Regions from separate parts of the Candidatus Nitrospira neomarina genome, predicted to be linked through region 1. Evidence: riboswitches for the same ligand, from Rfam matches in the RefSeq annotation. Region 1 holds a riboswitch; each other region holds the start of a gene.
What was found. A riboswitch is a leader RNA that binds a small molecule or an ion and turns the genes downstream of it on or off. The one in region 1 is predicted to bind cyclic di-GMP.
Positions count from the first base shown of each region.

Region 2: another riboswitch for cyclic di-GMP. It lies ahead of PQG83_RS19645 (Flp family type IVb pilin); the one in region 1 lies ahead of PQG83_RS06880 (sigma-70 family RNA polymerase sigma factor).
Region 3: another riboswitch for cyclic di-GMP. It lies ahead of PQG83_RS09920 (Ig-like domain-containing protein); the one in region 1 lies ahead of PQG83_RS06880 (sigma-70 family RNA polymerase sigma factor).

Region 1 is NZ_CP116968.1:1,531,077-1,536,359, forward strand. Features, by position in the region: gene recN (DNA repair protein RecN) at 1-516, opposite strand, end outside; gene trxA (thioredoxin) at 542-889, opposite strand; gene PQG83_RS06870 (tetratricopeptide repeat protein) at 1,054-1,614, opposite strand; gene PQG83_RS06875 (cell wall hydrolase) at 2,057-2,626, shown strand; gene PQG83_RS06880 (sigma-70 family RNA polymerase sigma factor) at 2,637-3,515, opposite strand; cyclic di-GMP riboswitch class I at 3,601-3,691, opposite strand; gene lptG (LPS export ABC transporter permease LptG) at 3,993-5,081, opposite strand; gene PQG83_RS06890 (LptF/LptG family permease) at 5,110-5,283, opposite strand, start outside.
Region 2 is NZ_CP116968.1:4,526,931-4,532,213, reverse strand. Features, by position in the region: gene PQG83_RS19660 (TadG family pilus assembly protein) at 707-1,822, opposite strand; gene PQG83_RS19655 (TadE/TadG family type IV pilus assembly protein) at 1,876-2,304, opposite strand; gene PQG83_RS19650 (Flp family type IVb pilin) at 2,566-2,769, opposite strand; gene PQG83_RS19645 (Flp family type IVb pilin) at 2,924-3,094, opposite strand; cyclic di-GMP riboswitch class I at 3,190-3,270, opposite strand; gene PQG83_RS19640 (phosphatase PAP2 family protein) at 4,085-5,092, shown strand.
Region 3 is NZ_CP116968.1:2,272,634-2,277,916, reverse strand. Features, by position in the region: gene PQG83_RS09925 (hypothetical protein) at 1-154, shown strand, start outside; gene PQG83_RS09920 (Ig-like domain-containing protein) at 164-3,019, opposite strand; cyclic di-GMP riboswitch class I at 3,087-3,168, opposite strand; gene PQG83_RS09915 (FG-GAP-like repeat-containing protein) at 4,309-5,283, opposite strand, start outside.

The DNA of each region.
Region 1 (5,283 bases):
CTTTTTCTCGACCCATTCTCGGTGCATCACCTGATAGGATCCGACGACATCCTCAAGGTTCCCAAACGCATCCAACAATTTGAGCTGGGTCTTAGGGGAGAGCAATGATTGCTGATCATGTTGGCCATGGATATCTACCAACTGAGGGCCGATGTCTTGAATCGTTTGAAGAGGGGCAAGTTGCCCGTTGAGGAAATTCCGATTCCTTCCCGACCGCGATAAGATCCGACGAACGATAATGTCCTGTTGATCGGGAAGGAGGTATCCGTCCCCTTGCAATCTGCTCGCTAGAGGATGAGTCAGTGGGATGAGGAAACAGGCTTCCAGCAGAGCTTCCTCGGCACCAAACCGAATATGCTCGGCGGAGGCTCGTCCCCCGGTGATTAACACCAATGCATCAATAAGAAGAGATTTTCCAGCGCCGGTCTCCCCCGTCAAGACGAGAAACCCAGGAGGAAATTCCAAATGGAGTTGATCGATGAGGGCAAAGTTGGAGATACGCAGCTCGGTCAGCATAACACCGAGTCATCGGTCTCGCTGATCAGGCAGGAGACGTGGATTGAGCCAGGAGCGAGTCAATAACTTGTTTGAATTGTTGCTTCGGTCTTGCACCAACAATTTTTTCGACAACTTGGCCATCCTTGAAGAAGAGAATACTTGGGATACTCATGATTTGATATTTCCCCGCAACTTCGGGAGCATCATCGGTATTGAGCTTCATGACTTTAAGTTTTCCCTGATATTCCTGTGCAAGCTCATCGACGATTGGGGCCACCATTTGACAGGGTCCACACCAAACTGCCCAGAAATCCACCATCACGACCTCTGAAGATTTCAGTACTTCCCCATCCCAATTCGCTGCATCGGCTTTGGCCACTAAATCAGACACTGACTGCCTCCTTGGATAAATACGACAAAATGTCCAGACTGTCTTGCCATCCTAAAACCGCTCTTATCGGACTGTCAACTCACTCAAATACGATTAACCTATCTCCAGAGAGGGGCACCCTGTGTGCTCTGCTTGACCACTTCACTCACAGGCAGAGATAGAATTCACCATTGCCATTCATCCGGGGTTCCAGTCCACCATGAATCAGGCTTCAATGCACGCCAACGAGTTTGTTGCGCCCACAATTCATCCGTCCGTGTCCGACTCAACCGATTGGCCATTGCTGCGGTCACATCAAATTGTTGCCGAATGCCTTCATGAATGAGTTCTTGCGCCATACGAGGCATGACATTCGGCGGATCAATGAGATCGAGAACATCCCGTGCGGTCAAATTCAGGGCTAATTGCTCCACTTTCACATAATCTTCCTGCTTGGCTAATGCTCCTAAATAACCATCAATTGCCTCATAGACATAGGCCAAATAAACGTATGCTTCAACCGAGGGATTGCGGTCAATATTTTCCTGGCAAGCCTCTACTGCTCGACGGTAATCTCCGGCCATCAAAAACACTTTAGCGTGTGCAAGAGATTGCATAGGCAAGACAGGCGTCTGATCTGACTGAGCCCAACCATTGGAAAGCGGTAACGTACCAAGAAGAATTACTCCCACCCCGAGACACATCATCATTTCCCTTCCTCTTTCGCTCAACGACGAAATAGTCATGTTCTCCTCCATCACTAAAATCGCGCAACAAACATCATTCTCGATAGATTCTCTGTTCGTTCTGAAAATTTACGATGATTCACTAGACCCATTTTCAAGATTGTCAGATTTTTAATCAGTACGAGAATCTCGAAATCCCTCTGTTTCCAATCACTATTGCATGATATACGGCTGACCTAATCTTTGATGTCCCGAAACCACGACACAATGCTGGATAAAGGCCCCTTGTTATTTAGAAAAACACAAAAAGTCTACCACCAGACTCATCCCTACAACTCAAGACTCCCATAAACGCCTTCCATTGAACAATCTAAAACGTCAATGGCATGCACTTTGCGAAAGACCGTGTCCAAAAAGCATTTAATTAAACCTGGCTTCTCAATATCTAAACAAAAAATAATGAGGGAAAAATTCTAAACCCATTAAGCATTAAAGGAATAAAATGAAACGAAACCAAACACTGTTATCTTGTGTCCTCATCATTGGTATAGAAACCTTCTCCATATGCTTACTCCCCGTTTCACCAACTCCTGCAAATTCGGCCGATATCGCATTAGTTCTTTCGTCTTCTTCGCCTGTATCACCATTGCCTCCGGAAATGGTCCATTGGCCGGAATCTAGCCACAGCGACGACACCTTAGCGGCCCTCACCATCTATCTGGAAGCCGGCGGTGAAAGTTTTGCTGGAAAGTTAGCTGTCGCGGCCGTCATTCGGAACCGAATGGCTCTCAAATACCATAGCGATGGCACGGTCAAGGGCACGGTTCTTCGGGCCAAACAGTTTGAACCATGGATGGGACGAAATCCAGAAGAAATGGAATTTGATCAAACCAATCGAAACATGAAAGATAGTTTATTAGCCTGGAAGGTTGTACAAGACGGGCGAAAGATGGTGAATGGGGCTGTACTGTTTTATAATCCCCAACTGGTCAAAACTCCCCGGTGGGCTCAGATCAACCGTAAAGTGGCAAAAATTGGCGGACACGAATTTTTTAATAAGCACACCATTTAATCTAGTTTAATTAGTCACGGACCACGGGTGTTTTTCGCAAATTCCTGGGTCGGGGCGCACTGGGTCCCCCATCCTCTATACGTTTCAACTCTATGCGTAGATGTCGAATGGCACCGGAATGCACCCGGCAGACCCCAGATTCGGTCAGACCCATTTGCCGACCAATTTCTTTCATCGTCAATCCCGCATGATAATACGATTGAAGCACCTCTTGCTGGCGTGCCGATAATGTCTGGAGCGCCGCTGACAGGGCCGCTTTCATTTCTGCATCCGCACAGGCCACAAAAGGGTCCAGATGGTTAACGTCCGGCAAAACATCACGAAGGGTGCATTCATCTTCCCCCTGCCCAACCGGCTCATCCAGACTAATTAACCGGGGATCACACCCGCCCACTCCTTCTATCTCCTCAATGGGGACGCCCAACAGTGTGGCCAATTCCTGTGTGGTCGGTGGCACCCCATTTTTCTGAAGATGCTCTTCAACTATTTGTCGCACTTGATCTCGACGAAATCGAACAGACCGAGGAACCCAATCCATAGACCGAATTTCATCTAACATCATGCCACGAATACGATATTCGGCAAATGTGCGAAATTTAATATCACGTGTCGGATCATAGCGCTTCAACGCCGACAACAGCCCCATAGCCCCTGCGCTGGTCAAATCCTCGACATCCAGGGAAAAGGGATTTCTGAATGCCATAATTCCGGCCATCCGACGAATGATCGGGAGAAACTCTAATAAAATCCGGGTAACATATTCCTGATCGAGCTGGCCCTGTGCCTCCGTATGTTCTACTTTTTTCGGACTAACCGAACAGAGGTGAGATGTGTCGGGTTCTTTGATACCAACTGTTGTCTCCGTGGAATGTTGTGCGTCTTCGTCCATATTTTGGCCTTTCCAGGGTGACCAAAAAAAAGCGCCCCTTCCAGGAAAGGGGCGCATGAACGAACGCATGGATCTACCAACACAGTTCGGTAACCAGACGAACCCTGCAACGACAACGTTCTCAGGGTTTCTTGGCTTTGCGCCCTACCCTCACGGATAGTTTGCCCTTGTCACCTGTTGAATTCGTTAGTCGATAATTACAACCTCATGTAAGTGATGGTTTTTTGAAATTTTCCGATTAACTGTCTGTCTTGGATCTTCGGATTCTCCCCTACTCTTCGACCTCTATCTCTTTGGAAATGTTATCGGATCCGAGTCAAGGGGAATTAAGAAAATCCCTTGCGTGTTTATGAAAAAACTACGCAAATTCATATATTGCACAGTATCAAAAACCAATACGAATGGTGATCAGGAACAGATGGTCAAAATCTCATTCACACAATCCCTCCAGTGCCCTTCATGACAATCGCGGATCCTTCATTTCAGCCTCAAAAACAGATTTATTCCTATGATCAAAAACATGACTGTGGCAATCCAACCGCCAATGATCGGTAATACCGCTCCATTTCGTCCTAAGACAATGCCTACTGAATGCGCCGCCCAGAAAAAAAATCCAATTGCCAGAGTTTGCCCAAGCCCTTTAGCTATTCCAACCTCACGCACACCACTTCCGCGCAGACTCACCGAGATCCCTAACAGTATCATCACCAGAGGAACCAGAGAGTACGCAATTCGAGACCAATAATCAGTTAAAAAACGATGAGGACTATGGCCATCTTCTATTAACCTTTGAATATAGTCATGCAATTGATACAAGGACATATGCTCTGGAGACTGAGCCAGCCAATTCTGAAAATCATCAGGCGTGAGAGAGAGAGGCAACGTCTGCCGTGGGATAACATTCACTTGCAGGCGTTCTTTAGCCTGAAATGTTCGCTCAATCGCATGCTCCATTATCCATTCTTCATCGACAAACGTTGCCCATTCTCCTTTAAGAATCCTTTTGAGACTGAAGCGATCATCGAGGGTGTATTGGTGGATACCATTCAAACGAAACCCATCTTCTGTCACGGAATCAATTCGCATAAGGTGATTGCGTCCCACCCGAAGCCATAAACGTTCCGGAGTTAGTAAGAGGGGCTCTGGTTTATTTTGGATTAAAACCGATTGAACAAATTCAGCTTTAATATTGGCCAAAGGAATCAACACGGACGTCAAACTCAGACCCACCACACTCACAAACCCGCCAAAGACAAAAAAAGGAATGGCAATTTGATAAAAACTTAATCCACAACTTCGCATCGCCGTGATTTCACGAGTCCGATTAAGCCCACAAATTGTCAAAATTGATGCCATTAGAGCCGCTAGCGGGGCTAAGAGAAAAGCAATTTCGGGAATTCGATAGACAAAAAAGCTTAAAATAACGCTTAGGTCTGCATCATATTTCAAAAATTTTCTCAATTTTTCAAAAAAATCCACGACCAGATAAATCGTCAGCACGGTTACAAGACACATTAAGAAGACGCGACTAAATTTCCCAAATACATACCAAGAAATTTTTTTCATGATCTAACTTGCTTGAGAGAATGCTGGGTCATTGTTTTCCAGCTTGAAATAGAAGGAACCCTGTGAAGAAGGCCAGGATAATGTTGGGCATCCACGCACCGAAAAACGGAGAAATCACCAAAGTCGTCACGAGAAACTCTCCCAATACATTTAATAAATAAAATCCGATAACCACGAGAACCCCAATCGCAAACCCTCCAGC
Region 2 (5,283 bases), 1.8 Mb from region 1:
AAGTTAGTGATAGATGATTTCCCGAAAACAAATGTCGAGCGTAGCAGATGAATGCCCTCTCGTATTCGAGCCCACGTCGAACATATCTTCGGCCATTAAATGACCGCGATGAGCGGCAACCTGATTCGAACCGTCGGGCTTGTGCGGATTCGCATAAAGATTGGGATGAAGAATTTCAGGTATAACTTCCACGGGTTTCTGGGACTGGCTTCGCCACAGAAGGCCCAGGGTGCGTAAGAAGGACAAGGAAGCAGGGTGAATGCCTCGACGACCTCCGCCTCCTCCTCATTCCCAGGGCCTTAATCCGTCCCTCCAAGCAAGAGCAAGGAATGCGGACAAAACCAAGGGTTTTTAGAGGTGCCCTTTATACTGCTTGTATGGTTTTCCGCATTTCTGGGCATGGTGGGGGAACAGACTCCAGGAAACGGCTAAGCAAAATGATGGAAAGAGGTCTAGAGGGAAAGACAGAGATGTGGAAGGTAAAAACTATCTCTAGCTGCGAAACGAAGCGACAATGAGTCCTTCGTCAGCACATTCTACAATAGAAACGTGCATGTCGGGGAAATGAGCAGACCTATTGGTACTCTAGGGGCCTAGGAGAGGGAGCCCATAAAAAAGTCCTTTTGAGCCCGTCTCAAACACGACCGACCCAAAAGGACCAAGATTCCTGGGAGACGCTCTTATACTCCCGGCTGTTGACTCGTCATCACGACACTAATCGTGGATAAACCGATAAGGGCTGAAGGGGTCCAATGCCCCCACCGGTCTGGTTGGGATTTGGCGCTCCATCAAAAAAGGCATCGCATTTCACTTCCGCTTGAATATCATTTTTCTTGACTGTTGTAATCACCGCTTTCGCGTATCCCACGATGGTGATATCTCCACTGGGATTATTGCAAGAGGATGAGGAACTGGCTCCATAGACAGGAAGATTGATATCCCATTCATACCGCCCAGCATCATTATTCCATTGTTTTTTTGTATCCCACAAATTGATCAGATTGGGAAACGCCGATGAGACTTCTCCACCCGTAAAGGTGAATTGTGTCTGCCCTGGAGTCATCCCGGGACTTTGATAGCTCCCGTCTTGTAGTCCATCGATAGTATTACGGAGTTTACTCGCATTGGCCGGATGCTGATCAAAGACATGCCATCCCGCACAGCCATTCACCCCGGTAGGAGAAAATTGGATACCCGAATTGCAGGAGGCCACGCCATTAAACCAGTTACTGGAAATGGCAAAGGGCACATCACCTACTCCTGGTGGGGTCGGACCACCCGAGGTCCCCAATGCGGCAATCGAGCTGGTCGCGAGGCTCATGGTATTGACACCCAACATACCCCCAAAAAATGTCGTAATCGGTCCATTCGCCGCACCATCCCGCCGTGTGGTCGCACGAATGGCATTGGGGCGCGTCACGGTTGGGGTAAACGTCTTTCCATCGAAATCCCACGTGCCATATTCGATATCTCCTTGCGAAAGAGATAAATTACTGACCTCTGAAGCACTATTGGCAAAGGCTGCGGCGGTCGCCTGCGAATTTATTTGTGATTGTTCATTGCTTGTCAGATTTCGATTCAAATCCTGCTGCTGAGCAATAGGCAGGGCCAAGTAAGTGACACCCAATTGCCGTGCAGCGGCCAGCGCAGCGGCATCCGAAGCATTGTGCAACTCATTTTGGGTAAGAAGGGCATGCCCGACATCAATTGCCACACCTGCCATGATGGCCATGGTCACTCCCATAAACACGCCGTTGATGGCCGCGATACCACGTTCATTCAAGAGCCCAGAGACGCCAGATGTTCGGTGTTTGTTCCACATTATTTTTGATTCCCCCTCTCCCTTGCCGATCTCTCCGGGAAAATTTTCCTGTCTTATTCCATCATCATGGTGACAGAGGCTTGTAAGTTGGGTGTAGAAATCGCGGGAATGAGTTTATCGATGACAAAGTAGTTCCAGGGTATAGTGGCGACCACATTTAACGGCTGCCCCTGTGCACCTCCGACCCCATTGACTGCCACCGAGAGCCCTGATGAATCCACCCCTCCCGCGGTAAGAGAGGCCGTGACAGCTGCTTCAATTTCTGCCTGCCCATTGCCTGCCGCAAATAACGTCCCCTGGCGCGCTCCCACACGGGTCGCATTCACCAGAACTTCCTTAAACCACAACATACGGCCAAAATCGATCGCTCCAAATACGAGGGAGGCAAGAATCGGTAAGATGAGAGCAAACTCTACTGCCGTCGAGCCCCGCTCGGATTGTCTCAGCTTTTGTAATAGTTTTTTGTGGTATACATTCATCATTCTTTGTCCCACTCTGCTAAATGTTTTGGAAGTGGCTATCAGGCCGTGTCCACCTACCACGGACAGGCACGTTAAAATGGAACTAGCCCCCGCCAGACATTTCTGATAGATCCCGTATCGTGTCCCTCAAATACCATTCCATCTCCCTCTGTTCCCTGAGCTTCTCGAAGGGAGAATGATTTCAGGTGGTACATATTTCGAATGGTTCTTCGACAGACTGAGCATGAATGAATAATAAAAAGGAGCTAGGGAAAAACGACACTAACTTCCCAGAGCCTCTGCGATGATCCCCATGGCCCCTTCATACATATTTACGACTGCCGTTCCCATGGCGGCTTGAGCTGTCAACACCGTCGCGCCGATGAGCGCAGCCAGGAGACCATATTCAATCGCCGTGGCGCCGTCTTCATCAACGAGAAGGTTTTTTATCAAGTGATGACAGTGATTCAGGAGAATCGTCTGCATGATGATGTCCTCCCCTATCCCTTATCTGAATTTTCCCATCTCTTCATTCATCAATCCTGTACTCGCCCTCAGAAGTAGGCTTCGGCCGAAGTGCCGTTCCAGTGACCTGCCACCAGAACGGCACTTCCAGGCACCTGCAGAAACAAGCTCTCTTTTAGCTCGGAGCAACAGACGAAGCAATGTTGTTGAACGTTCCGCTGAGGGCAGTCCCAACAGCAGTCACGGCAGTCACTATCACCGCGGCGATCAAAGCAGCCAACAAACCATACTCAATAGCTGTGGCTCCCTCTTCATCATTTACGAAACGCATCACTTGGTTAACCATAGCGCATCTCCTTAACGGGCGAAGGTAAATACGTGCGTTACGCCAGACTGCCCGGAAAATTCTGACGCAGACGTTGCCCCTTGGCTCTCCGTGCCTTCGGCAACCCGGCTATCAGGGACCAACCCTGATCCGTGGTTTTGCGCCCACGCCTTACGACGTGTTCGCCGTTCTCGGGAAGGGGCACCCGACCGAATCCATGCTTCATAGTTATGCATAAATGTTCGTGGACCCAAGAAAGTTTTCCACCTCGCATTCTGTGGCTCCTCGTTTTCATGTTTCATTATCGACTTACCCAGGAAAAACTTGCCGATGTTTTTTGTTGAATATGTTTCATATTAGGTAAGGGTAGGATGGATTGCTTCCCTTTGTTAACCAAGGAAATCGAAAATGTTCAGACCGGCTTAAATTTTTGGACTGCACCTGAGGAAACGTAAGGGATGAGGAGTGAGACAAAAGGAAAGAGGAGAAATACGCCGTGAAACCTCAGAAGGAATGTGAAGAGCGGCCGCTGACTTACTCTTTGACCAAGGGGATGAATGCGGATTTTTCACAAAGGAATCTTCGACACATTATCAAGATAATGAGGGATATTCCGAAAAAGCCTTTGTCTGAAGGCTTAAAAGCGAATTGCAAAATTGCCAAGCCCAATACATCATAGCCAATCCCGATGCCATTCCTGACTTCACCTGTAACTGTGCCCACCCAACTAGACCATGAGGTAGACTAGTTGAAAAAAATTTGCGGGTTACCGCCTGCCCTCCATACCTACTGTCTTAAGCTCAAAAATCGGACCAACACATACACGGATGAAGACAATCAATTGAGGTTCAGGTGCAAACAAGTGGCGGGACTTTTGTTCATGATGAGGATTTCGAGGTCGTTGAGGACAAGTTCGTTGAACCGTGCACGACAGTATAGACACTATTTAACGGCGCGATCAGAACCTGCTCGCAACTACAGTGGCACAATTCCAATGCGAGGATATGCATAATGAGAGTGGGAAATTTTACACTGGCAAAGCCTTTCCTATGGCCGGTCGAACGTTTATTACGCAATACCATTTTCGTGCTGGCGGTCTTCGATCTGGCCATGATCCTTGTTCGCAATATTGGCTTCGATTGGTTTTCGTATACCCTTTTTTTTGCCGTGGGAATTTTCATGATTACCGTGGGGCTGTTCTACCGTTCAAGCGGACGGAGTGAGCGTATTTCTATGACGCTGATGGCCACAGGGTTGCTTCTTCTGTTTACAATTGTGTTATCAGTTTTCGGCTATTTGCTGCTCCCCCTTTGGCGAGAGCCTATTGATCCGGTTCTGGTCCGGATCGATGCTTGGTTCGGGTATTCATGGCCTGACATTGTCCAATTTGCCGGTCGCCATCCATTTTTTAATGAATTGACGCGTTATGCCTATTTATCTTCTATACCGCAAATGGCATTACTTTTTCTTATTTTAGGATTTGGAGGCAAGCAAAAAGAACTCCATGTCTTCATCCTTTCAATAACCGCCTCAGGTCTGGCGACGCTTGGATTTTGGGCGCTGTTTCCGGCATTTGGCACAAGCGTGCTCTATGACATTTCTGGCACAATTGAGCAGGCGGCAAGACCGCTTGTTGGCTCGTCCTATGGTGCCGAATTATTGCGTCTAGGGGCTGAAGGGCCTAAATTCATTTCTCCAAGGGATATGGAAGGCCTGGTGGCCTTTCCCTCGTATCACACGATCATGGCCGTTTTGGCTATGTATTCAGCACGCACCACTCGCTGGTGGTTCCCCTTACTAGTCGTCATCAATCTGTTCGTGCTCCCAGGAGTGCTTATCCATGGAGGGCATCACCTGATCGACGTATTCGGTGGTTTATTGACTGCCGGCTGCATCATTTACGTGGCAAGGCAGGTTGTGACTGGAAAGGAAATCCAGGCTGACGGAGTATTTGTCGACCCCGAACAAGAAGTAACGTTCGTTAAAAGTTCCACAGACATGCCGGGATTACACCCGTGAGCCTTAATCCGATGATCCCGGCGGTAACGAGTTGCCTCGTTTCGATAAGCGTGGAATTCGAATTTTTATTGGCTGCCGGTTCAGTACGCCAGTGTTCAGGACGCCGTGACCCATCACCTTCTGAAAGGGGGTAAATCTTAATCTCAACCTTTTATGCAACTTCTACCACCGCACCGATTCTCCCATTTATC
Region 3 (5,283 bases), 740 kb from region 1:
CTTGGAAGTTGTATTAGGACCAAGGGGTCTGTTGGATATCCGTGTGCCGCGTGGGAGTGCGGCACGAATGATTATTCCGGACAGTGGGTTTCTATTAACAGCTAGCCGGGATGGCCAACGAGACCATCCCAGGTCGGCGTTCTTGTGTTTTTAACCTTCGTGCCTACCGAATTTCCCAGTCTGTGGAAGCGGCACCGGGAAAGCCTACGGAAGTCCTGGTTAGGCCGTCCATCAGCCATACCGCCACCGCGCCGCTCGTCTCATTGCGCCAAATGATATCCGCGCGTCCGTCCGCATCCACATCACCTACTTGCACAATCTGCCACGTTGAGGCTACACCGTCCAGTGAGCCGGTGGAGGAGGGAGGCGCCGTCCCGTTCATCAACCATACGGCCGTGCTGCCATTCGTGTGCCGCCAAATAAGGTCCGCCTTGCCGTCACCGTTCAGATCCCCGACTCCGTGAATGTCCCAAGCCGTCGAGGCGCTGCCGGGAAAGCCTACGGAAGTCCTGGTCAGGCCGTCCATTAGCCATACCGCCATTTTGTCGCTTTTGCTATGTCGCCAGACGAGGTCCGCCTTGCCGTCCCCATTCAAATCCCCCACTCCCGCGATCTCCCAGGCTAAGCCCACACCGCCCAGTGAGCCGGTGGAAGAAGGAGGCGCCGTCCCATTCATCAACCATACCGCGGTGCTGCCATTCGCGTGCCGCCAAATAAGGTCTGCTTTGCCGTCACCGTTTAGATCCCCGACTCCGTGAATGTCCCAAGCCGTCGAGGCGGTGCCGGGATAGCCTGTGGAGGCTATGTTCACGCCGTCCATAAGCCACACGGCCACCGCACCGCTCGTGCTATGGTGCCAGACGACATCTGCTTTGCCGTCTCCGTTTAGATCCCCCACTCCCTTCAGGTCCCATTCCGTAGGCAACTGGCCAAGAAATCCCGAGTCGGCAACGCTTGTGCCATTGAGCAGCCACCCAGCCACGTGCCCGGTTTTCGTATTCCGCCAAACCAGGTCGGCCTTGCCGTCCCCATTCAGATCGTGATTTTGGGGTGAGGGTGGAGTGCTGGTATTGCTCACCGTGACCGTGACGGCTGTGGCGGTTTTCGTATTGCCCGCGGCATCGCGGGCAATGGCCGTGAGAGTGTACGAGCCATTCGGGACGGTGGTGGTATTCCAGCTGGTGCTGTAGGGATTGGTCGTATCTTCGGTCCCGAGGTTGGCGCCCTGGAGGCGGAATTGCACGCCCGCGACGCCGACATTGTCGCTGGCGCTGGCACTGACTGTCACCGTGCCGGAGACGGTGCCCGCGCTTGGGGCCGTCAGCGTGACCGTCGGGGCGGTCGTATCTGCCGGCGTATTGCTCACCGTGACCGTGACGGCTGCGGCGGTTTTCGAATTGCCCGCGGCATCGCGGGCAATGGCCGTGAGAGTGTACGAGCCATTCGGGACGGTGGTGGTATTCCAGCTGGTGCTGTAGGGATTGGTCGTATCTTCGGTCCCGAGGTTGGCGCCCTGGAGGCGGAATTGCACGCCCGCGACGCCGACATTGTCGCTGGCGCTGGCACTGACTGTCACCGTGCCGGAGACGGTGCCCGCGCTTGGGGCCGTCAGCGTGACCGTCGGGGCGGTCGTATCTGCCGGCGTATTGCTCACCGTGACCGTGACGGCTGCGGCGGTTTTCGAATTGCCCGCGGCATCGCGGGCAATGGCCGTGAGAGTGTACGAGCCATTCGGGACGGTGGTGGTATTCCAGCTGGTGCTGTAGGGACTGGTCGTATCTTCGGTCCCGAGGTTGGCGCCCTGGAGGCGGAATTGTACGCCCGCGACGCCGACATTGTCGCTGGCGCTGGCGCTGACCGTCACCGTGCCGGAGACGGTGCCCCCACTGGGAGCCGTCACCGTGACCGTCGGGGGCGTGGTGTCCGCTATGGAGCCACCCTCTGATTTGACGAGAACGGAATACATGCTGTAGGCACTACCGGCATTGCCCCCGAGGGTAATGGTGCCAGCGGGGAAGGACCGCACAAACAGGCGGTGGGTAGTATCCGAGGTCACCAGATTCGCGCCGGTATCCGTAAAGGTGCTCAACCACGATGGTTTTTGGATGAGACGCACGTCATGGGCGACAGACACCGACACAGGTTGATTGACCGTAAAGCTCAGAAAGGAGGCATTGGTCGCCCCTTTGTCCGCATTGGCGGTTTGGATATACGCGGCTCCCTGCACGTTAGTGGGAACCGTCGTAAAGGTATAATTGCGGTCAATATAGACGGTGCCCCCAGCTTGGAGGCTTGTTCCAACCACGTATGGTTGTTCACTGGCGACGGTCAGATTGGAAATAGTGAGTCCTGAGGAGGGTGGTGGCGTGCTGGTATTGCTCACCGTGACCGTGACGGGTGCGGCGGTTTTCGTATTGCCCGCGGCATCGCGGGCGATCGCGGTGAGGGTGTAGGCGCCATTCGGCACGGTGGTGGTATTCCAGCTGGTGCTGTAGGGATTGGTCGTATCTTCGGCGCCGAGGTTGGCGCCCTGGAGCCGGAATTGGACGCCGGTGACGCCGACATTGTCGCTGGCGCTGGCGCTGACCGTCACCGTGCCGGAGACGGTGCCCCCACTGGGAGCCGTCAGCGTGACCGTCGGGGCGGTCGAATCTGCGGGCGGTGTACTTGTGGGTATAGTAATTGTTGCTTCTGTCGAGGGAGTGCTTTCATTTCCTGCTGTATCAAAGGCGGTCGCAATAAATCCATAGGTTGTGCCTCCACTGAGCCCGGAAACGATGGTTGAGGGGGAGGATGGATTATTGGGAAATCCTGAAAATACGGGTTGTCCAAAATTTTGAGAAGATAACGTCCGTTTGTAAATTTTATATCCTGCTAAATCCGATTCGGTATTTGCATTCCAGGTTAGTTGGATAGAGGAGGCCGAATACGCGGGGCTAACGAACAACCCGAAGAGGAGAAGCGCAAGGTGTGCCGTATGCGCGATTACGAAACCCAAGGTGGTGGTTGGTCGGATCATACTCTTCTCCTTGTCGTATTCGGATCGAAGTCCGCATTTTCTCCTCCCCCTATGGATTAGGTCTTCCTTCGGTAGCCGGACGATCAGGCGATACTACCTGACTCCTGGCATTGCGGCCCTACTTCACAGTAGGTGTGCCCTTTCGGGAAGAGGATTGTTTGAACTAATGGGTGGTCAAAGTCTGTATCCCTTCATTTTTGATTTTTTCGCACCTCTAAACGGTCTGGCGAACATTTCGGAGAAGTAAGGAAAAACTTTAGAGAGAATTAGGATGACGAGGCGATTGGTCAGAAATTTTAGAAGAGCAAACACGAGAAATTATAAAAACCGAACAAAAAGGCCATCGAAATAATGAAATACTTGAACGCATTTTTTTTGGAAATTCCATCCGTTCATTCTAAAAAAATATATATCATTAGGGTTCTCTGCGAATTGAAAATCGATTGAAACTTTCAATTCGGTCAAAATGTGATCATTTCAATGCTTTCTCTACCATTGGGAAGATGTAGGAGATGAAGGGACGTGAAGTGTAAATAAGAAACTTGGAGCGGCTGGTTCTTTGGCATTTTGAGGAATGCCCGCCTGCTGTGGAATATGTGACTTCGAGCAATCCAATGGGTGAAGGTTTCCCCTTACACCTTATGAAGGGGAATGCTAATGGTTGCAGTTAGCGATGAAGCAAGGAAAACGACTAATGGTTCCATGAAGTGGTTTCAGGCTGTTAACTATGCGGATTGATTGGTTGGCAACAATTCTGTGGGCTGATCCGAATACCCCTACAAACATTTTGGGAATCAAGGTAACCATTTTCGGGGTCGTGGGAAGGGGGAAGAAGATCTCTCCCTATTCACGGGAAAGCCTATCCTCGGTAGGGGATTTCTGCCGACAGCAAGCAGGAATAACCTGTTTGACGGGAGATGGGCTCCTGATTATTCATGCCATAGCTGCTGTGAGGAAAAGAGATTTCTTCTAATGCTTGAAAACACCCCTTGCCACAACAAGGGTAGGATGATGAAGTCAAAATTTATGGGGAAGGCGATATTGGGGAGAAAATTTCCCCTAGAGAGGGGTTTATTCCTGGTGGAGAACCGGATAGGAAGCATGTTGTTGGTGAAGGAGATTGACGTGAGGTTTAGTCCGTTCGACAGTTTTCTTTCCATTGCCAGTGGTTGGAGTCGATGATTTATCCCCTTTCCCCTTTTTAGTACTTATTCTGAGGAGTCCATTCGCTGGGATAGTCCACAAGCCCAATCCAGATAAGCGTTTTTGTGTTTTTCTACAATCCTGTTTTACTGAATTTTCCAGTCTGTGGAAGCGGCACCCGGAAAGCCGGTCGAGGTGATGGTCACCCCGTTCATTAGCCATACCGCCACTGCGCCATTGGTGTTGTTGCGCCAGATGACGTCAGCCTTGCCATCCCCATTCACATCGTGAGCTCCTGCTATCTGCCATGCAACCGACACCGCCCCCGGGAAGGCGGAAAGGGCAATCCTCGTCCCATTCATGACCCATATGGCGGTGTTGCCGTCAGTGTGGTTGCGCCAGACCAGATCGGCTTGGCCATCGCCATTGACATCTCCGACGGCCTGAATGGTCCAAGTCGTCGGGGCGCTCCCGGGGAAGCCGGTGGAGGTGATGGTTAGGCCGTTCATTAGCCATACGGCCACCGTGCTGCTGGTGCTATGACGCCAAAGGACATCCGCTTTGCCATCCCCATTCACATCGCCTACTCCCGCGATCTGCCACTCTAAGGGGACACCTGCAGGGAATCCCGTTGCAACAATCGTCGTCCCATTCATGAGCCAAATTGCGGTGTGGCCATCAAGGGTGTTGCGCCAGACGAGGTCGGCTTTGCCATCGCCGTTGATATCCCCAACACCCTGAATGGCCCAAGCCGTCGACGCGCTGCCGGGAAAGCCCGTGGAGGTGATGGTTAGGCCGTTCATTAGCCATACGGCCACCGCACCGCTGGTGTTATGTCGCAAGATGATGTCGGCTTTGTCGTCCCCATTCAGATCGTCCACTCCACTTAAGGCCCATTCAGTGGACAACTGCCCCAGAAAGGCCGAGGCTGTGACGCTTGGGCCATTGAGCAGCCACACTGCTATCTGGCCCGTTTTCGTGTTGTGCCAGACGAGGTCGGCCTTGTCGTCCCCATTCAGGTCCTGATTTTTTGGAAAATTTGGATTTGTGTTATTTGTTGGAAGGGCTATAGACACTTCCTTCGCGGGTGCACTGATGTTTCCGGATCGATCATACGCGGT